Regions from separate parts of the Shewanella algidipiscicola genome, predicted to be linked through region 1. Evidence: riboswitches for the same ligand, from Rfam matches in the RefSeq annotation. Region 1 holds a riboswitch; the other holds the start of a gene.
The links. Region 1 has a riboswitch for lysine ahead of lysC (lysine-sensitive aspartokinase 3). Riboswitches for the same ligand answer to the same signal wherever they lie in the genome.

Region 1 (11,546 bases):
CCATCGGCATCTAGGCGTGCATCGGCGAGATCGATATGCTCTTGCGAGCCCAGCTCCAAGGTAAACGCAGACACAGGTAGCGCTAATTCTCGCCCCTGCGCTGCTAGGTACTGACACAATTGCCACCAAGGATAAAATATCGATTCATCCATCGCCCCGCCAAACTCATTAGGCATAAATAGCGTGTGGGCTATCGAAAATAACCTCGCGGCCTCACTATCATATTCGGGACAATACAGATGTTTGCAGGCCTTGGGCCCGGTGTGCAGATCCAACACGATATCCGCTTGATGCCCTAAATGCTGCAGTGTGACCGCTTGGCGATGCCCCGTCGTCACGCCCCACTCATGCTGCAGACGCTGCTGACAGCTATCAAGCAACATGGCGCGATAAGCCGCCACCAAGGCGTTATCGTCTAACTCGGCATGCTGTCGATACCAAGCGGCCACATCGATATGATGATTTAAGTATTCGCGATTCCAATTCACCCCGGTTATCGGGTCAAAACGCCCAAGGGTAAACTCACCACTTTTTTGGTTAATCCCCAAAGGGTTGGCGAGTGGCACCAAGGTGACACTGCCGAGCAACTCGCAGTTTTCCAGTTGCTGCATTAACTGGTAAATCACCGCATTGCCCTGCACCTCGGCGCCATGCACATTCGCCTGAATATAGACACTCGGCCCACACATCACGGCTGGCGTAAACTGAAAAATGGGCAACTCGAGATCTTGCCCTGTCGCCAACTCGCCAATTTTCAACGTACTACGAGTGGGTTTCATCGTGCACCTTCGAACAGATTTTCATGTAACGAGCGGACCACCTGCGCCGCCTCACTTTCGGCAACCAACACACATAGGTTATGTGGGCTAGCTCCTTGGCAGATCATGCGCACATTATGCGGCTCTAGCACCTCAAACACTCGGCGGCATACCCCAGGTGTAGAGGCAATTTTATTGCCCACTATCGCCACTAAGGCTAAATTATCTTCCACACGCACCCGGCAATGCTGCGACAACTCTTGCAATAGCGCTTCACTAAGCAAATTATTGCCAGCCGAATCAGAGCCGGTTTTATCTAAGGTCAACGACACGTTAACTTCCGAGGTCGTGATCAAATCGACACTTATTTTGTGCCTTGCTAGCGTAGCAAAGGTCTCAGCCAAGAAACCTTGCGCATGTAGCATCTGCAAACTGTGTAGATTCAGTAAGGTTTGATCGCGGCGCACGGCCACGGCGCGGTAAATAGGCTCATCACTCACTTGATGACGTATCCAAGTACCGCCACGTTCAGGTTCTTTGCTCGAGCCCACAAACACCTGAATTTTTTGCCTTACCGCAGGTAAAATGGTCGCAGGATGCAGCACCTTAGCGCCAAAAGTCGCCATTTCAGCGGCTTCATTAAAGCTAATTTCGGCGATGGGCTGTGCATTGGGGGCCAAGCGTGGATCGGTAGTGTAAATCCCAGCCACATCGGTCCAAATTTCGACCGCCGATGCCTTAAGGGCCTCGGCCAATAATGCCGCCGAGTAATCGCTACCGCCACGCCCTAATGTGGTGGTGGCGCCCTGTGCATCGGCCCCAATAAACCCTTGAGTAACAATACGCTGCTCGGCCAGCAGCGGGGCTAAATGCGCCGCGCATAAGGCTGCAACCTGCTCAATTTGAGGCTCAGCACGGCCAAAATGACTGTCGGTGCGCATCACTTGGCGTACATCAAAGGCTGACGCCGCCTCACCTTTTTCACGTAATACAGCAGCAAACAGCGCCGCTGAACATTGCTCTCCTTGTGCTAACAACTCATCCATGGTGGCTTTGCAGCGTTCACGACTCAAGGACTCACTTAACATAGCGATACGGCTGAGCACGCCATCGAGGTGAGCGGCAACCTCTGCAGGACGACCGAGTTGGTCAAGGATTTGGTATTGAATTGAGGCAATCTGCTTAAGTAGCTGTTGACGTCGCTCGTCATCGAGCTGCGCTTGAGTCAACTCCACCAGCAAATTGGTGACGCCGCTAGAGGCACTCACGACTACAATACGTGTATTAGGATTGGCAATAATGATGTCGGCACAGCGACTCATTGCTGTGTAGTCAGCAACGGATGTACCACCGAATTTAGCTACGACAATCGACATTAGCCCACCTCAACGACATTGAAGCAGTAACAAGACACGACAAGAATAGATAACATGATAAACCTCCGAACTTACTTCGTTCGAAGAGCCTGGTGCAAAGATTACGCACCCCAAGACGGGAAATAGCGATCACCACCAGAAGCTCTCCACCAAAAAACAGGTGACAATCGACAGGATTCAACCATATCGACCGATAAACAAACGAAACCAAACACTTGTCTATCTCGGCGTTAATCTCCATCATAAGCAATCGTCAGAGTTTGGCCTCTTCATGCTTACTACCTAGTTAACGCTCCTCTTCTGTATCTCAAGCGCATTGACGCACAAGATGGTTGAAAATTAGCAAATATCTGTCTAATAAGTCAACGATATTTATTCAATATGAGTAAATATCCTTTCAAGGTGACCGTCATATTTAAAAACAGCACTAAGATTGGATTTCGGGTAACTCACTGACCAGACAAACCCGCGCCGAAAAAGCGCCCATGGTCAGCTCAGGGTAATTAAGTAAGCAAGGCACCAATTGCAACTGATCGCCTTCGACAAAATAGATCGCATTTTGATTAAACTGCCGGCCCAGTGCCACCGCTAATGGCTTCTCTATTGGGACAGCCCAGCTTTTTTCCATATGACGACGGTCATAAGAGGCCCCGATTATGGCACGATAAGGACGCTTAAGTTCGATGATATGTCGCTGTAATTGACTATCTAACAGACGATTTTGAGGCGCTGACAACACTCGTCCCCTTGGGTTGTGTGCGGTGATGATGGCGAAAGATAAGGCGGGAGAAAACCCTTGGGTCAATAGAAATTGGGTATGCTGATAACTGTGCCAAAAATGGTCATCTATGGTACTCATTCGCCGAACATTCCTAAATTAGCGTGCGATAATTATAGTTAAATCATCTCAACTGCCTAGAACAAACAGATTATATCTCTGTTAAATTATAATTAATGACCATAAAATCAAAAGATTAGCCATAAAAAATTGATAAACATCAAATCTAAGCGTAAATTTGTTAACATTTCATTTGTTAACAAATGACTAAAACGAGTACAATACGTCGGTTGATTCACTTCCACTCGTCAAGCATGAACAACTTTTGTTACGCCATGTCTAAATCACTGTGATCAAAAGTTGTCAATTTCCTATAGATATGAGCGATTTTGTCGCTTTTAATATTGAAACTTGAAAATTTCAATAGTTAAAGGAACTATTTCCTACTATTGTTAATCGTAGTGGATACAGTTAGCGCATCTTTTTCAACAAAGAGATACGCATACCTTACTAATCATGAAGTGTGTTGCGGTTTCAGTCGTTTTAGTGAAAGCACCTACGTGACTCGGTAATTTTCAACACGACAAGTTAGGGCGCAACCGCACGCCGCGCTCATGGTTAGCACAGATGTAAATAAATATTAGGTAGATAAATATGCAAAATCCGCACATTCTGATCGTAGAAGATGAAGCCGTTACCCGGAACACGCTAAGAAGTATTTTCGAGGCTGAAGGATATGTGGTAACTGAAGCCAATGACGGCGCAGAAATGCATAAAGCAATGCAAGAAAACAAGATCAATCTCGTCGTTATGGATATTAATCTTCCAGGCAAGAATGGTCTTTTGTTGGCACGTGAACTTCGTGAAATAAACAATATCGGTCTAATCTTCCTAACGGGCCGTGATAACGAAGTTGACAAGATCTTGGGCCTTGAAATTGGTGCAGATGATTACATCACTAAGCCATTCAACCCACGTGAGCTAACAATTCGTGCACGTAATTTGTTGACCCGTGTGAATAGCACTGGTGTAGAAACAGAAGAAAAGAGCGCGGTAGAATACTACCGTTTCAACGGCTGGAGCTTAGAAATTAACAGCCGTTCATTGGTTAGCCCACAGGGCGAGTCATACAAGCTTCCACGCAGTGAATTTCGTGCGATGCTTCACTTCGTTGAAAACCCAGGTAAGATCCTGACTCGTGCAGACTTACTGATGAAGATGACCGGCCGTGAGCTTAAGCCACATGACCGTACGGTTGACGTCACGATTCGTCGTATCCGTAAGCACTTTGAAAGCTTACCAGATACGCCAGAAATCATCGCGACAATCCACGGTGAAGGTTACCGCTTCTGTGGTAATTTAGAAGACGCATAAGCTTACGCTTATGTTATTCAATGAAAAAGCCAGTCGTGAGACTGGCTTTTTTGTGTCCTGAACACTTATGCCACTGTGGGCTAGACTTCGAATCCAGCTCGATATCATTTCAATCCGGCCGAGTGGCTTTTGGATATGCTAATTTGAAGCTAAAACCTCATGGTTACCCATCGCCTGCCCTGCGATATCTGCAGCACATTTTTGGCTAGATCAGCGATAGTCTAACTTAGTATTTATAGACGAAAAACAGGGATTATGAGTACGGTTGCCCCTGTCCCAATATTTGCGATTAGCGTCATATTGCAGACCAAGTTACTCCGTAACTACGGTTTGCAACCAGTCCTGTAGCTGCTGTAATTCTTGGTTATTAAACATCACTAGACCAGCATGTGTCCTCCTCTGGGAAAAATGTAACTGCAGGTTTGGCGATTGTAAATGGCTAAAGTAACTTGCTGGAGCTATCGAATCTTGCTCTGATGCTATCAATAAAGTGGGTGTATTTGAACGGGTCAATAAAGGGGCTATTGCCGTATCTTGAAGAGTTATATTGCGTTGCTGCAAAACGGTATCTGTGATCTGGCGTAATTGCTGTTCGCCCAATATTCGGTAATACCATGAATATTCCTGTGCGACGTAATTCTTTAACCCGGTACTAAAGTCATGCATAGGCGCAATTAATACTTGTCCAGTAATGTTCTGTCGTCTTGCGCTAATTTGCGCAGCGACATTGGCGCCAAGTGAATGCCCCAATAAATACACAGGCCCAATTATTTGGTGCCTTTGTTGGTGGCGCTGGGCTTGAGCTCATAGAAGAAAAAGGAAAACAAGAAATTAAAAAGCTAAAACTGGCTAAAAAGGGCATCTGCAGTAAATAAGAATTAGTGATTCCTTTCCCCAAATAGCCCTGTGACTTATATCAAACCACAGGGCTTGTTGTTCTAACGCAGCGCTAAAAATTCCAGCTTGCCGCCTAGAAACTATCGTTAACCTTTCTGTTTCAGTTGTTTATCTAAGAAATCGGCCAGCGAGCGGTATAGATGCGTTCTCACTTTCTCGCCGCGCATCGAATGCTTAGACCCGGGGTAGTCGATCATCTGAAACAGTTTGCCCTCATCTTGCAGCGCCTTATAAACCCGCGTGCTGTTTTCAAACAACACATTGTCATCGGCCATGCCATGATACATCAACAATCCCGACTGATAATCTTTGACATAAGGCAGTACACTGCTGGCTTCATAACCTTCGGCATTGCTGCCTGGGTGCGACAAATAACGCTCGGTATAGTGGGTATCATACAAGGCCCAGTCAGTTACCGGTGCACCCGCAATCGCGGCTTTGAAATGCGTGGGCGCTTTAAATAGACTCATTAAGGCCATATAACCGCCGTAGCTATGACCATAAATCGCAATGTTGTCACCATCGACATAATTTAAGCTACGCAAATAATCGACGCCCGCCTTTTGATCGTCAACTTCCGCTTGCCCAAGTTGCTTGTAGATCACATGTTCAAACTGAGTGCCCCTATGGGCCGAGCCACGATTATCGAGCTGAAACACGATAAAGCCTTGTTGCAGCAGGTACTGGGTAAAGTAGTCTTGTTCACTCCAACTATTGACTACCAACTGAGCATGAGGGCCACCGTACACACGCACCACAACCGGATACTGCTGGGTGGCATCAAAGCCTGTGGGTTTAAAGAGACGATACTGCAAGGCTTGACCATCTTGCGCTTTTATCTGACCAAATTCAGGTAATTGCCATTGACCGAAGAAGGGATATAAGGGATGAGATTCATCGACATTATTTTGCTCGACCCAAGCCAAGCGCTCCCCTTTAGCACCATGCAGACTAACCTGCGGCGGCTGCACTAGACTATTAAAGTAATCGAGGTAAATAGGCTGATTGTCGGCAAATACTGGCCCATGCATACCCGCTCGGCGGCTAATTTGCTCTATTTCGCCTCCGGCTAAGGGCACGCGGTATAGGTGCTTTTCGATGACACTGCTTTTGCGGCCCGTAAAGTAGACCCAGCCAGCCTGCTCATCGACATATTCCACCTCATCGACTGCCCAAGTTCCTTTGGTAAGTTGCTTAATAAGCTTACCTTGCAGATCAAATAGGTACAGATGATTAAAGCCATCACGCTCCGAGGCCCAAACCAGTTGTGGCTGCTGTTTCAAGAAATGCAGATCGTTGTTTAAATTAACCCAAGCCTTACTGCGCTCTTTGATAACCGTTGTAGGTGCCGCGGTACCGTTTAAAGCGGCAATGCGTAGGTCTAAGGTCTGTTGATCACGGCTTTGCCACTGAAATGACACATGCTGACTATCTGGCAGCCACTTAACCCGAGGCAGGTAGCTATCTGGGGTTTGGCCGATATCAATCCAGCGTACGTTGTTATCTTCAATATTGACCACACCCAGTTCGATACTGACATTATTTTTGCCCGCATAAGGGTAACGTTGCTCGGTAAGCTTAATGCCATCGGCATAAATTTCGTTGCGAGTCACCAACTCGACAGCCGACTCGTCGATACGGGTAAAGGCGATAGCCGACTCATCGGGCGCCCACCAATAACCAGTCATGCGGTCCATCTCTTCTTGCGCAACAAACTCGGCCATCGCATTTTTAATCGCGCCACCACCATCTTGGGTTAATGCGGTTAATTGGCGAGTCTCGAGGTTAAGCACATACAAGTTTTGCTCGCGCACAAACGATACAAAATGCCCCTTAGGCGACAATCTGGCGTCGGTAATAAAGCCCTCACCGGTTGGCAACACTTCCACTTTGGCATCGGCAAGCGAATAGTAATACAAGGCTCCAGACGCTGGGATCAATATGGCTTGGCTGTCATCGGCCCAGAAATACTCCATGATCCCTTGACCATAAATGCGTTGACGCTCGCGACGGGCCTTCTCTTCGTCCGACAGCTCGCCACTTTTAAGGCGATCGGCATTGAGCAAGATATCTTGCTCGCCGGTGGCCACATCCATCTGCCATAGGTCATATAAGTATTGGTCGTCGACCCGCCCTGCAAGGTAAGTCACCCGTTGACCATCGGGAGACAAGGTTAACCCCCGCGGACTGCTGCCAGCTAATGCCGGCGAGGCATACAAGCGCTCGACAGTTAACGCTGCCTTACCACCTTGGGGTTGATTAAGCTCGGCTTGCGCCGCAGATACACAGTGAGATAAAAGCATAGGCACCACCATTAGCGCAGAACTAATCCATTTTTTTTTCATTATTATGTCCTGGATATAAAACGAGTTTGATTAACTAAGCTATGACGCATTGTGCCTCAAAGTTGCGCAAAATAAAAACGCAGCCACTTAGCCCCCGGCGTAATTAGCCGCTGAAAAAACGATTCATCTACGGTAGAATAGCCACCAGAATTAAACCCTATAAAAACATGCTGACCTCAAATGTGAGCCTAGCTCGCTATGTCATAGGAAATAACATGCAAACTCTGGCGCAACACCTCAGTTCACAAGGGATTGAAGCTCCTTTGTCTCAACTCATTCTGACCCTAGCCGACACCTCTAAAGCGATAAGCCATGCAGTGCGTCATGGCGCACTGGCCGGTGTACTCGGTGCCACCGAGCAAGAAAACGTCCAAGGCGAAACCCAAAAGAAGCTCGATGTGATCACCAATGACATGCTTAAAGACGCGCTAAAAGCCGATAGCACGGTACGCGGCTTAGCATCAGAAGAGGAAGACCATATTGTTGAGGTCGGCCAAAGTGGCGATTTTTTAGTGTGTTTCGACCCACTAGATGGCTCATCGAATATCGATATTAACTCACTGGTGGGCACCATTTTTTCGGTGCTACCCGCGCCAAAAGGTGAACTGAGTCAGCAGAGTTTTTTACAAAATGGTCGCCATCAAGTGGCCGCGGGTTATGTATTGTATGGCCCATCGACCATGCTGGCCTTAACCACAGGTAAAGGGGTGCAGCTATTTACCCTCAACCCAGATACCAACGAATATTTGCTCACCAATGATGCCATGGCCATTAGCAAAGATACTGGCGAGTTTGCCATCAATATGTCAAACCAACGCTTCTGGGAAGCGCCAATGCAGACCTATATTAGCGATCTACTGCTAGGGAAAATTGGCCCGCGTGAAAAGTCATTCAACATGCGCTGGATTGCCGCCATGGTGGGCGATGTGCACCGCGTATTGTGTCGCGGCGGACTCTTTACCTACCCAACGGACAATAAAAACCCAGACAAACCCTATAAACTGCGCTTGATGTATGAAGCCAACCCCATGTCGTTTTTGGTCGAACAGGCAGGCGGTAAAGCCTCAACCGGCTATGAAAACATCATGGATATTGAGCCCAGCGACATTCACCAGCGCGTCGCAGTGATTTTAGGCTCGGCTAACGAGGTCGATGCCTGCCTCGAATATCATGGCGTCGATTACAGTCAAGAGCCTAGCCTGTAGCCAATCAGCTAGCAGCACTCGCAATAAAAAGTCGCCAAGGGCGACTTTTTTATTGCTTCTAACCATGACCTTTTGATGTAACGATGACTTGCTGCAAATATGTGCCAGCCATTATTAATCAGTCTCGATATCAATACGTAGCACCACATGAAGGTGATTCGACATTACGGCAAATGCTGCTACATCAATGGCAAAAGCCGCTGCAAGCTCAAACACCAGCGATTCTATCCAACTGCGGCGATGATCATAATTTTTCCCCGAATAGGCATCATCACCACATAAAAAGGCGCGCCTCACTACACCGGCTACAACAATGATAATAGGGTATGTCTTCAAGACTAATTTGGGTACGGCAAGGGCGTCGCATAACAACCTCCTTGTCTAATGCTTCTTCAAAGCTTAGTAGAAGGTCGTTTCTGATGCACATTAACTATGGGCGTCTATTTATTTCATTTAGTTAACGATAGTAGCGTTAACCTTCATCATTTTGAATTGCTTGCCGCAGGCCTTTCGTGCAGGTGCTTCTGTGACACGGAGAGTGAAGCGCTGCTTCGAGCCAACGAACGAGAGGCATGGATGCCGAACTGGCTCTTAAACAGGGATGTTGTTCAAGTACAATCCCTGTAGGCTCTGCCGTGACATCACTGTCACGGAAGGTCACAGCCGCACCTACACCCGAGTTCTTAATCTCTTCGATTTGACCTTACTAGTGTCACTCGGACAATCAAAAGTTAAATTGTTTTTGGACAAAAGTATCTTGGCCTTCGAATGAAGGTGTTGGCTTTTTTTGGCTTGTAGCATTTGCCGGAATAGGTTTTTACATCGCTGATGGTAGCGTTAACTTACATTGTTTTGAATTGCTTGCCGCAGGCCTTTCGTGCAGGTACTTCCTCGGCACCGCTGTAAACCCATCCTTGGGCGCTCTGCGATTTCATCCCTGAAATCGAAGGCCTCAGCCGCACCTACACCGACTTATCTATCTCTTCGATTTAACCTTACTGATATGACTCGGACAATCAAAAGCTAACTTATTTTTGGACAAAAGTATCTTGGCCTTCGAATGAAGGTATTGGCATTTTTGGCTTGTAGCATTTAGTCGAGTTAGGTTTTATTGATTGATGGTAGCGTTGACTTACATTGTTTTGAATTGCTTGCCGCAGGCTTACGTGCAGGTGCTTCCTCGGCACCGCTGTAAACCCATCCTTGGGCGCTCTGCGATTTCATCCCTGAAATCGAAGGCCTCAGCCGCACCTACACCCGAGTTCTTAATCTCTTCGATTTGACCTTACCAGTGTCACTCGGACAATCAAAAGCTAACTTATTTTTGGACCAAAGTATCTTGGCCTTCGAATGAAGGTGTTGGCTTTTTTGGGCTTGTAACATTTAGTCGAGTTAGTTTTTATTGATTGATGGTAGCGTTAACCTTCATGGCAACCAATTGCCTGCAGCATGCCTTTCGTGCAGGTGCTTCCTCGGCACCGCTGTAAACCCATCCTTGGGCGCTCTGCGATTTCATCCCTGAAATCGAAGGCCTCAGCCGCACCTACACACGAGTTCTTAATCTCTTCGATTTGACCTTACTAGTGTCACTCGGACAATCAAAAGTTAAGTTGTTTTTGGACAAAAGTGTGTTGGCCTTCGAATCAAGGTGTTGGCTTTTTTTGGCTTGTAACATTTAGTCGAGTTAGTTTTTATTTATTGATGGTAGCGTTAACCTTCATGGCAACCCATTGCCTGCAGCATGCCTTTCGTGCAGGTATTTCGGTGGGGCGCTGCAAGTATATCCCTATACGCTCGACGGTGGCATCCATGCCACCAACCCCCACCGCCATACCTACACTGAGTTCTTAATCTCTTCGATTTAACCTTACTGATATGACTCGGACAATCAAAAGCTAACTTATTTTTGAACCAAAGCTTGTTAAGACTAATGTTCTGATTAGTCTGTTTCAGATTAATATTTGTATAGATTAACGCCTTGCTAAGCGGAAAATAATGGTTGGCTATAATCGCAAAGCGAAGGCCAACTGTTATTTTTCCGTTTAAGCAACTCGTTATAAATCCTTATTGCTTAATTGATTGGTTACAATAAGGGTGCGTAAGTTGTACGTTACCCGAGTTCCCTGCGCCACCTTCTCTAACTCTTTGTATGTGATCATAAGACACTGATTTATCTACATCTAAATAACCGTTACAAATAGGGCACGTAAGAGCATTATTTAAAGCTATATTAATAAATAATTTACTCTTTTGTTCGTCTGTTATTTTAGAGTTACCATTTTTAACATCACCAGAAATTAATTTACCGTCCAACTGAGATAATACAATTAAGTCATTTTGTGTTATTTCTTGCTCTTCTGATAACTTAACAACAACTTTATCTAACAAATCTTTAAATATATCAGCCCGTTTATGGCTAATATGTTTTTGTAAAATAGTAGCGACAAGTTCTTTATTACTAATAAGTATTTCTTCTAGTTTTTCTCTGACACTTGTAAATTTAGTAAAAAATGATTTATTGTTTTGTATCAGTTTTTCATTGAAAAGAGTTATAGCACCTAAAAACATAGCGCTTGAGTGGCGACCTGTAGGACCATAGAAATATATTGCAGGGTGAAGTCCAAGGCTACCGCGATCATTTCCAGTAATTCTTGATGCTAAAGTAATAGTTTTTTTCAGAACATCAAGAGTGCCGTCACCAGATAAATCTTCTGGATATTTATCTAATTTCAACACACCGTCTTTCTGATTGGAATTTGCAATTAGGATAAAATCAATCAGTATTTGAATTGCTGTTCTAATACCCTTAGAAC
Region 2 (11,546 bases), on a different contig from region 1:
CCTAGAGTATATGGCCGCCGCATTAGTAGATTTAGAATGGCACTCACTACCTGCTGACGCACCATTACAAGATGTAGCGAATTTCGAAGCTAACGCGCTGGAAAAACATGGCATCAATATCGCTGCCGTACCACCACGCTATAAGTCGACCTATTTTGCTCATGCCTTCCCCGGTGGATACTCGGCCAGTTACTACGCCTATATGTGGAGTGAGATCTTAGCGGCCGATGCGTTCGCCTACGTGCAAACCCAAGGTGGATTAAACCGCGACATTGGCATGAAGTACCGTAAGACCATTCGTGAAGTGGGTAACAGTGTGCCACCAATGGAAGCCTACAAAGCCTTCCGTGGACAAGCACCGACCACAGAAGCGTTACTTAAGCGTCGTGGTTTAAACTAAAGCTATTCACGCTAAGCCCATTAAAAATGCCGCTATGATTAGCGGCATTTTTTTATCATTGATTTAGCCTTAGCGGATCATGATGATATCGTCGGCTTTGCGGCCTGATAGCGAAGCACACTTATCACAAACAGCACAATTACCACAAACAGCACACTGCTGGCACCTAAGCCTGCAGCCAGTGATTCGGTAAAGCCTAGCACCACATAGCCACCTAAGCATATCCCGGCGACAATAAGCGCGTAAGGTTACTGCGTAAATACACTGAGCCTTGCGGTTTACACTACAGTGACTCATGCAACGCCCATAAAAATGCCGCTATGATTAGCGGCATTTTTTATCACTGGTTTCGCCCTAGCGGAACATGATTATATCGTCGGCTTTGCGGCTTGATAGCGAAGTACAACCACACTTATCACAAACAGCACACTGCTGGCACCTAAGCCTGCAGCCAGCGATTCGGTAAAGCCTAGCACCACATAGCCACCTAAGCTTATCCCGGCGACAATAAGCGCGTAAGGTAACTGAGTTAATACATGGTCGATGTGATGACAATTGGCGCCTGTTGACGACAAAATGGTGGTATCGGAGATCGGTGAGCAGTGATCGCCAAATACCGCGCCCGCTAATACAGCTGCCAGCATAGGTAGCATCATATTGGTGTGGGTGCCCATGGCCATATCGGCGGCAATCGGCAACATGATGCCGAACGTGCCCCAGCTGGTGCCCGTTGAAAACGCGGTCAATCCGGCCAAAATAAATAATACCGCAGGCAGTAATGCAAAGGGGATATTACCCGTAGCTAGGCTGGCCATATATTTACCCGTTTCCATCTGACCAATCACACCGGCAATCGTCCAGGCAAACAGTAAGATATAGATAGCAGGTAACATAGAGCGTGCGCCCGCAATCATCCCCTTAAGGATTAATGATTTATCTAAGCCTTGACTGAGCACTAACAGTAATGTGGCCACCAAGCCAATGATCGCCCCAAAAAACAGTGATGAAGCCACATCGGTCTTTTCAAAGGCGCCAATTAAGGTAAATGGCAGATTTTCGGCAGCTAACGCATCGGCACCGCTGCTGATCATAAAATAGATAGTGGCGGCAACCAGTACGGTAATGGGTAAAAATAATCCTGAAATTTTCCCCGAATCGGCTTCAGGCAGATCGCTATTGGCCCCTGGTGGTAGCCCTTTAGATTCATCATACAGATGGCCCTTTTGGGCGTTAAGCTCATGCTGGCGCATGGGGCCAACATCGAGCCCCATAAAAGCGACACATAATAGGAGTAACAGCGCAAAGATGGCGTAGAAGTTCATCGGGATCATCTGAATAAACACGCTTAGATGCCCCGTATCGGCAAAACCATGTGCCGTTAAAATACCGCCAATCAGCGCAATAATATACGCCCCCCAACTCGATACTGGTGAGATAACGCAGATTGGGGCTGCGGTCGAATCCAGCAGATAGGCCAGTTTACTGCGCGAAATGTAATAGCGATCCGTTAACGGCCTTGCCACACTGCCGACAACTAAACTATTGAAATAATCGTCAATAAAAACCACGCAACCTAAAAACATGGTCAGCAACTTAGCATCTCGTTTATTACGAATATGCTGACGAGCCCAATCGGCAAATGCCTTAGCAGCGCCGCTGACAGTGATCAACGCAGTGATCATCCCTAGCAAGATAAGGAAGCCAAGAAGATAGACATTCCAGCTATTTAGGGCGCCATCGTCCCAAAATAACCCTGTCACCTGCTTAGTAAGGTAGTGTCCTGAGTCTACTACTGAGTAATCGGTAATAAAAACCGCACCAAGCAGAATGCCCACCCCAAGCGAAAGTAATACTCGACGAGTAAAAATCGCCAGCAAAATAGCCACCACAGGGGGCAGCAAGGAAAGCGCCGAATCGGCGTAACTCAAAGTTGTCATTGTTTTATATTGTCTTCGTTAAAATACGAATGGAGGGCAACTGAACTGGTGGGATATAGCAAAAGATATTACACCTGTCCTATCAGTAGCGCTCCATAGTGATACCAGTTGTCGGTATACCTTCTTTTTATCATTCCGGATAAAAAGCACTATGGCAGTGCTGCCTCTATTCGATGACAGCCCCAGCAGTGAGCTTTGATGAACTCAACCACTTCGGCATCAAATCCTTTCCTATTCGCTATACGGCATCACCCTAACGAATACTACTAATATTTAATGCACCTCTACGTCTCAGGACGCCTACCAATTTCACTATCGGCAGGCGTGACGCACATAAAAACACAAGCGGCTTTAAGGATGCTACCTTAAAGCCGCCCAACGTGATCTATATCACACTAAGTTTTAAATGAACACCAAGACGTTCACTAAGTACTTACAATTAATTAAAGAAGTGCCACTAACTTAGGTACTGCATCAAACAGATCGGCTTCTAAACCATAATCGGCCACTTGGAAAATAGGCGCTTCTGGATCCTTGTTGATAGCCACAATCACCTTAGAATCCTTCATCCCAGCCAAGTGTTGAATCGCACCCGAGATCCCAACGGCAATGTACAGATCTGGCGCAACAATCTTACCCGTTTGTCCCACTTGCAGATCGTTAGGCACATAACCCGCATCCACCGCCGCACGAGATGCCCCTAAAGCGCCACCCAATTTATCAGCAAGCTGCTCTAATATCGCAAAATTCTCAGCACTGCCCATTGCACGGCCGCCCGACACCACAACCGATGCAGCGCCTAAATCTGGGCGCTCTGATTCAGTCAATGTTTGTGAAACAAATTCAACATTACTGGTAAAAACACCACCAAGAGTTTGCTCGGCTGCTACGCCATCATTGCTTACGGCGTCAAATGCACTCACGCGTACCGTCATCACCTTGATGGCATCTAAACTCTGCACGGTTGCCATCGCGCTACCAGCATAAATTGGGCGCACAAAGGTATCTTCACTGACCACTTCAACCACTTCAGACAGTTGTGCCACATCAAGCAAGGCAGCCACGCGAGGAAGCACATCTTTACCTAGGCTCGAGGCCGAAGCCAAAATATGTTGATAATCGTTGGCGATAGAGACCACTAACGCCCCTAAGTTTTCGGCGATGCCATGGGCATAAGCGCCATTGTCAGCCACTAACACATTGCGCACACCGCTCAATTGCTTAGCCGCCTGGGCCACAGTGGCACAGTTTTCACCGGCGACTAATAGATCCACATCGCTACCAATTTGGTGTGCACACGCTACCACTTTGGCCGTGTCTAGTTTTAGACTCGTGTTATCATGTTCTGCTATTACTAGAATCGCCATTAGATCACCTTCGCTTCATTTTTTAGCTTTTCAACCAGCTCCTCAACAGAAGCCACCATCACGCCCGCCTTACGCTCTGCAGGTGGAGTGACTTTTAACACGTTCTGATGCTGCTTTAGCTCAACGCCAAGACTGTCGACAGTGATGGTCTCCAGTGGTTTGCGTTTTGCTTTCATAATATTGGGTAATTTGGCGTAACGAGGCTCGTTCAAACGTAGATCTGTCGTAATAATAGCTGGCAGTGGCATCTTCAACGTTTGTAGTCCGCCGTCGATTTCGCGAGTCACCACCACAGTGTCACCCTCGACCTTCACCTCTGAAGCAAAAGTCGCTTGCGGCATGCCAGCTAATGCTGCCAACATCTGGCCGGTCTGATTGTTATCGCCGTCAATAGATTGCTTGCCCAGTAAAATAAGCTGCGCTTGCTCTTGGGCCTGAATCGCATTAAGCAGCTTGGCAATGGAAAGCGGCGCAAGTGCTTCGTCAGTTTCGACATGAATACCACGATCGGCACCCAATGCCATGGCGGTTCGCAGTTGCTCTTGGGCAGCCTTAGGGCCTATAGTTGCCACGACGATTTCAGTGACAATACCCGCTTCTTTTAACCGAACCGCTTCTTCTACGGCAATTTCACAAAATGGGTTAATCGCCATTTTAAGATTTGCGGTATCGACGTTGCTATTGTCAGCATTCACCCTGACCTTCACATTGGCATCGACGACGCGTTTAACTGGCACCAATACTTTCATAAGGCTTCCTTCTTACTATCTTTTTATGTTGAATAAAAAAGTGCATAGCAAAACTATCACAAACTTAAGCCACTTTACGTGCTGTTGACGTTAACGTCAACAAGAACGCAACGAGAAATCTACAAACGAAAAATGACACAAAACGTCAATATAAAAGGGACTACGTTCACTTTTCCCCATCAATTTTAATGAAATTAGACTCTGCATTAATAAAATGACTATATATAGCAAAATAATTATTTAATTCGTTTGATTAAGACGGTATTAGTTTCTATTATTATCACTGAAATCCTATTCACAATTATATTTAAGTGGGACACCATAATATGAGCGAATTTCTAGATATATTGACGCATGGCCGTCGTTTTAAAGCTGCGGTAAAAGAGTTATCAGTAGAAGACTTAAAAGATGTTGCCAGCAAACTAGAAAAGATTATTACCGATAAAGAGAAGCAGGCTGAAGAAGAAAGCGCAGCTATCGCTGAACGCAATGCTAAAATTGAAGAGATCCGTCTTCAAATGGAAGCCGTTGGTTTATCAGTTGATGATTTAGGCGCTGTAGCTGCTAAAAGTGCACCGAAAAAACGCGCACCTCGTCCACCTAAATATAAAATCGAAGTCGATGGTGAAACCATCACTTGGACAGGTCAAGGTCGAACGCCAACCGTATTTAAAAATGAATTAGAAAAAGGCCGTAGCCTAGAAGAGTTTCTTATCTAGTCGCACAAACGAACATTGCTGAGATCATCAGCAGTGATTTAATAGCAGCAAGCCAACGTTTATGCGTTGGCTTGTTTTTTATAAGAAACAGTATACTAAGCAAATTAAGCGTTGCTAATATTCTTTTTATCCCTCCTTCAGATATCTCCAATAATAACTTTTAGCAAAAACCTTATACCCACACCATTTAATCGCTGCATACATGGACTCAACTTCTCTAGCTAATTTAAAATGGGTTCGTGTCGAAAGGGTGATTGCTTTCTAAATCTAAGTCCTTTTACTTTTAAATCAATACCAAGTAAAAATATGACACCTAAGAAGCCCTGCTCACACGTGGCTGTGGAATCTAGCAATAACACATTACACTAGACATCAACAGACGGTTATACTGTTGATATATATACCTTAAATTATCGTTGCGACTATAGTAAATGCTCAAGGGGAATAGCGATAGTGACTAATTATTAGGACACTCAGGACTGCAAAATTACCAGCATGATAACGACCCTAACAAGACGACTTTAGCGCTTACCGCAGTATTAGAGACAAACGAAAACAGTCATCATAACTTTATGTCAAATGGTGAAACATAACTAATGAAACGCATATAAAGTCAATATAAAAGGTGTTGATATTGATTGAAGCAATGAAGTGAATCAACACAGAAAAAAGCGAGTTATCAACCATGTTAAAACTGCCAGTCGGTTCATCACACTCGAATGTCCAATAATCGGCTTGTTATCGCTAGCATTGCCCTCCTCTATCTATAGATGATGGCAATGCTGACAGTTCAGCGCCTACAAATGTGACTGACCACAGATAAAAATAAAGAGATTCACAAGACAAATGCATTAATACACTTAATAAGTGCAGGGGTTTAATAATATCACCTCGAGTAGTGAATCGATCCATAAATGAATCATCGATGAATTTATCCCGATGAAACGGCACATAGACATGGCATATAGGACAGTGATCGGCAATGTTTTGTTCGCCCCATAACGCCAATATCTATATTTATTTAAAGTCTTTCACTTTGGCGTTGAATTAGGGGCTGTGTTAATGGTCAATGGATGGACATAGCTTTTCAGATGAGCCGCGCTTAATGTCACTATGGTGTTTACACATTAAAATTTGAAGCGATAATTTACCTACACGCTTTCATGCCGCTACAACCCCACTTTACGCCTGTTATTACTGAATCATAATCGATATAACATCATGGCCAATCGTTAACTTAAGGCTATTATTAACACGAGGAAAATAATGGGGCCGCGACAATATAGACGACGCTTACAAGGCCAATTTTACACTCACATACGCAAATATGGTTTATTCGCCCCGCTCATGGCTTATCCCGTTCACCGTCAGAAGCTCAATAATTTCACGCAGGCGATAATCAAGCTGGTTATTTTTAAGGTGTCTTATCGATCTCGTTCAAAGCCATTTTTCCGCTTATGATTAAGATAGATGAGAACAATCACCAACAACAACTTTATCAAGCTTAACTAAAACGGTAGTATTTCTACCTTAAACAGTACAATGTGAATGATGAACTGACATTTGACTGCCACAACATACACAGGCCATTAGCATGAAAAAAATCACCCTTGCCCTATTTGCTTTACTCCTTGCTGGTTGCGCCAGTGAATACACTTTTAATAGCAATTTAGATGGCCAAGCCATTAACGACTATTTTAAAGTGGGAGAGGTCACCCTCTATCCAGAGGGTACTGAGCCAACAGTGCCTTATGAACTCAAAGGTATGGTCGAGGGCGAATCTTGCCAAGAGCGCCCAAATGATGCGCCTGCCTCCATGGGAGCAGCACGCACAGCAGCACGCTACGCCGCCGCCGATAAAGGCGCCAATGGTCTGCTCATTAAACGATGTGTGATGTTTGACCAGCCCAGCAAAACCTGCGTAACTCAAACCTTGTGCGTAGGCCAAGCCATTCTGATTCAAACCAACACAGACAAATAAAACCTTGGCAGGAGTCAAGGTAAACTAAAGCCTTATCAATCAGGCTTTAGTTCCCTGCCCTTTACCGATGAAGCCAAGCTTCATATTATCTTGCGGTTAACCGAGCGAGTTGAATGACTTTTAGCAGCAAAATTCAGGCGGTGGCCATTTGCCACACCCCTTATAAACAAAAATTCGGCATTCCAAGACAACCAGGGCTGGTCAGTGCCGCTAGGGGGTTTGTCGAACTACAGCCTCCATTTAATCATATCGATACCGTGCGTGGATTAGAGCAATACTCGCATATTTGGCTGTTATTTAGCTTTCATGAAAACTTAGCTCAAGGCTGGAAAACCACGGTTAGACCGCCAAGGTTAGGCGGCAATGAAAAGCTAGGGGTGTTTGCCACTCGATCCACGTTTCGCCCTAATGGCATCGGGCAATCGGTAGTGAAACTGCATGGGATCCACCAACAAAAAGGCAAAGTGATGCTTGAGATCTCAGCAATGGATCTGCTCGATGGAACGCCCATCATAGACATTAAACCTTACATCCCTTTTTCAGATGCGATTGATGACGCCCAAGGCGGTATCGCCCATGACGCACCTATCTTAGCCAAGGTGCATTTTACCGATACCGTGCAGCAGCAACTGAGCCAGTACCAGCAAAGCCAGTACCCTAACCTGCAAGCCATAATTGAGGGAGTCCTAGCCCAAGATCCACGTCCAGCTTATAAAAGAGCCAAGGCCGATCCCAAGCAATATCAGGTGGCGCTCTATGATTTAGATATTCTCTGGCGAGTGATAGATGGTTCTATTCACGTGGAGGCGATCCGCCCTTCCAATGTGCAAAAACCTGTTTAGATGACTGACCATGACTGACATTATCGATTATCAAGCCCAGCACAAACAGCGTCTCGCTTACATGCCTTGGCTCTATTTTTCACTTAAGCCGAAACATTTAAGCTGGGCTCAACCCTGGCAAGCAGCCATTCAACAGCACCTGATGGCGGTTGAAACCGTTAGCATAGGTAAACACTGCTTTATTGCGCCACAGGCGCAGCTGTTTGCTGAGCCCGGGCGCGATATTATTATTGGCGACCAATGCATGATAGCCGCCGATTGTTTTTTACATGGGCCGATCATTTTAGGTCGCGAGGTGGCGATCAATCACGGCTGCTCGCTCGATGGTGGACGTGGCAAAATTATTATTGGCGACCAAACCCGCATCGCCAATAACGTCACCATTTACGCCTTTAATCATGGCATGTCGCCCACCATGCCCATCTACCAGCAAAATGCCCACTCAAAGGGCATCGTTATCGGCAAAGATGTATGGATAGGAGCTCAGGCCGGCATCGTCGATGGTGTCACGATTGGCAACTGCGCCGTGGTCGGCATGGGCTGTATCGTCACTAAAGATGTGCCTGATTATGCGATTGTGGCAGGTAATCCGGCTAAGGTGATTGGCGACAGAAGAGATAAAGCCTAATCGTGCAATCATTACGGCTCAATAGCAGACTCGATAGCACACAATAAAATAAAAAAAATCCGATCACCAATGGCATCGGATTTTTTATCGCCACACGGTTTACACCGTCCGCATGTTATTTAGTGCCGAAAATTTTATCACCAGCATCACCCAGACCTGGCAAGATATAACCTTGCTCGTTGAGGCAATCATCGATAGATGCAGTAAATAGCTCGATATCAGGATGGGCTTTCTCTAGTGCAGCAACACCTTCTGGCGCAGCGACCAACACCAAGGCTTTAATTGAGGTGCAACCACGGGCTTTTAATAAGTCGATAGTGGCGATCATTGACCCGCCCGTTGCCAACATAGGGTCGACCACAAGCGCGATACGCTCATGCATGTTGCTGGCTAACTTTTCAAAGTAAGTCACTGGCTGCAAGGTTTCTTCGTCGCGGTAAAGACCAACTACCGAAATACGCGCACTCGGTACGTGCTCAAGTACACCATCCATCATGCCTAAACCCGCACGTAAAATAGGCACCACAGTGACTTTTTTACCTTTAATTTGATCGATTTCAACTGGACCATTCCAACCGTCAATGGTCACTTTCTCAGTTTCAAAGTCTGCGGTCGCTTCATAGGTTAATAAGCTTCCTACTTCTGCTGCTAACTCGCGAAAACGCTTAGTACTAATATCCCCTTCACGCATTAATCCAATTTTATGACGGACCAAAGGGTGTTTAACTTCGACTACTTTCATCGTTTTCTCCTGATGCATATTTGTGTTTTTTGAGCAAATTGCACCGATTTTAGTAGATTTGTCCAAATTGGAAAACATAAAGTTTTATAAACACGGTAAATCGTGAGCTAAGTCCGTTTCAATATTCAAAATCATCACTTTCGAGCGCCTCCACAAACTGATAGAATGCGGCGCATAAAAATCCAATAACGATGTACCCGAGAGGATCCTCCGTGAGCACTCCTACCCAACTAAGCTATAAAGACGCAGGTGTTGATATCGACGCAGGCAACGCCCTGGTAGACAATATCAAATCTGCTGTAAAACGTACCCACCGCCCAGAAGTTATGGGCAACCTCGGTGGCTTTGGTGCCCTTTGCGAGCTACCAACTAAGTACAAACATCCAGTTCTTGTTTCTGGCACCGATGGTGTAGGTACCAAGCTTAGACTGGCCATCGATTACAAAAAACACGACAGTGTCGGTGTTGATTTAGTGGCCATGTGCGTGAACGATTTAATCGTTGCCGGCGCAGAGCCACTGTTCTTCCTCGATTACTACGCCACTGGCAAACTGGATGTTGCAACGGCAACCTCTGTCGTCAATGGTATTGCCGAAGGTTGTGCCCAATCAGGTTGTGCATTGATCGGTGGTGAAACCGCTGAAATGCCTGGCATGTATGAAGGCGAAGATTACGATCTGGCCGGTTTCTGTGTTGGCGTAGTTGAAAAAGAAGATGTGCTAGACGGCGCTAAAGTGGTCGCCGGTGATGCACTTATCGCTTTAGGTTCGAGCGGCCCGCACTCAAATGGTTACTCGCTTATTCGTAAGGTGCTTGAAGTAAGCCAAGCCGATCCGCAGCAAGACCTTGATGGCAAGCCGCTTATCGATCACCTACTCGAGCCGACCAAAATTTACGTTAAGCCGCTGCTTAAGCTGCTTGAGCAAAATGATATCCACGCCATGGCACACATTACTGGCGGCGGATTCTGGGAAAATATCCCACGCGTACTGCCTGATACCGCCAAAGCTGTGGTTAAAGGTGATTCTTGGCAGTGGCCAACCGTATTTAACTGGTTAATGGTCAATGGTAACATCGCCGAATTTGAGATGTACCGTACCTTTAACTGTGGCGTGGGCATGATTATCGCCTTGCCACAAGATCAAGTAGACAGTGCTTTACGTTTGCTAAAAGCTGAAGGTGAAAACGCTTGGCTAATCGGTGACATTGCTAGCCGCAATGGCGACGAAGAGCAAGTGGAGATCATCTAATGCCCCAGTGCTGTCGCGTATTAGTTTTAATCTCAGGTAATGGCAGTAATTTACAAGCCGTTATCGATGGCTGTGATGACAATGTAAATGCCGAAGTCGTTGGTGTTATCAGTAATAAACCCGATGCTTATGGCCTTGTACGTGCCCATCACAGTGAGATAGATACCAGTTGTGTGATAGCGCACCAAGGTGAAACCCGCAGCGATTATGATATTCGCCTGAAGCAAGCTATCGATAAGTATCAACCCGATCTTATCGTACTGGCAGGCTTTATGCGGATATTAACCGATGAATTTGTGCAGCAATTTGAGGGGCGAATGATCAATATTCATCCCTCTTTACTCCCCAAATACACCGGGCTACACACCCACCAGCGGGCAATCGACGCCGGTGACAGTCAGCACGGTGCCAGCGTGCATTTTGTCACACCTGAACTCGATGCGGGACCGGTTATTTTGCAAGCCAAAGTGCCGATTTACCCAGAAGATGATGCCACAACCCTTGCCGAGCGCGTTCATGAGCAAGAGCATGCTATCTATCCACTCGTGGTTAAATGGTTTAGTCAAAACCGCCTAATCATGAAAGATGGCGCTGCTTATCTCGACAGTAAACCGCTCGATGTTATGGGCTATGCCGCCGATTAACGGGCCATAGATAACGCCAGTAATAAAATAGAGACCTTAGGGTCTCTTTTTTATTACTGGCACAGTAAAAGCGGGGGCTTCTTTGCTAGGGCCTGTTGATCTTTCAAGGTTGTTTTTACAGCGAGTTGCTGGGTATTTATACAAGGCAGAAGCTTTGTGGTGTAGTGATTCTACATAACAAGCTGAGAACGCAGTAAAAATACCCAACAAACACTGCCCGAAGGGGTCGGCTAAAAACGTTTTACTCTTTGTTAAGTGAATTTTGCTTAGATGACTAGGCTGCAATC

Region 2: it holds a riboswitch for lysine, as region 1 does, so the genes downstream of both, DN599_RS03495 (Na+/H+ antiporter NhaC family protein) here and lysC (lysine-sensitive aspartokinase 3) in region 1, are expected to answer to the same signal.

Annotation. Positions count from the first base shown of each region.
Region 1 covers NZ_OXJV01000012.1:266,922-278,467, reverse strand. The annotation lists gene DN599_RS08680 (succinylglutamate desuccinylase/aspartoacylase family protein) at 1-779, opposite strand, end outside; gene lysC (lysine-sensitive aspartokinase 3) at 776-2,134, opposite strand; lysine riboswitch at 2,266-2,442, opposite strand; gene DN599_RS08670 (DUF3293 domain-containing protein) at 2,562-2,993, opposite strand; gene arcA (two-component system response regulator ArcA) at 3,567-4,286, shown strand; gene DN599_RS08660 (lysophospholipase) at 4,599-5,045, opposite strand; gene DN599_RS08655 (S9 family peptidase) at 5,270-7,528, opposite strand; gene DN599_RS08650 (class 1 fructose-bisphosphatase) at 7,744-8,733, shown strand; partial or broken gene DN599_RS08645 (transposase) at 8,854-9,100, opposite strand; gene DN599_RS08640 (GmrSD restriction endonuclease domain-containing protein) at 10,798-11,546, opposite strand, start outside.
Region 2 covers NZ_OXJV01000001.1:783,041-794,586, forward strand. The annotation lists gene DN599_RS03485 (M3 family metallopeptidase) at 1-400, shown strand, start outside; gene DN599_RS03495 (Na+/H+ antiporter NhaC family protein) at 769-2,337, opposite strand; lysine riboswitch at 2,416-2,632, opposite strand; gene DN599_RS03500 (electron transfer flavoprotein subunit alpha/FixB family protein) at 2,781-3,704, opposite strand; gene DN599_RS03505 (electron transfer flavoprotein subunit beta/FixA family protein) at 3,704-4,453, opposite strand; gene DN599_RS03510 (H-NS histone family protein) at 4,780-5,172, shown strand; gene rcsF (Rcs stress response system protein RcsF) at 6,767-7,153, shown strand; gene tsaA (tRNA (N6-threonylcarbamoyladenosine(37)-N6)-methyltransferase TrmO) at 7,267-7,995, shown strand; gene DN599_RS03525 (acyltransferase) at 8,006-8,623, shown strand; gene upp (uracil phosphoribosyltransferase) at 8,739-9,365, opposite strand; gene purM (phosphoribosylformylglycinamidine cyclo-ligase) at 9,578-10,615, shown strand; gene purN (phosphoribosylglycinamide formyltransferase) at 10,615-11,259, shown strand.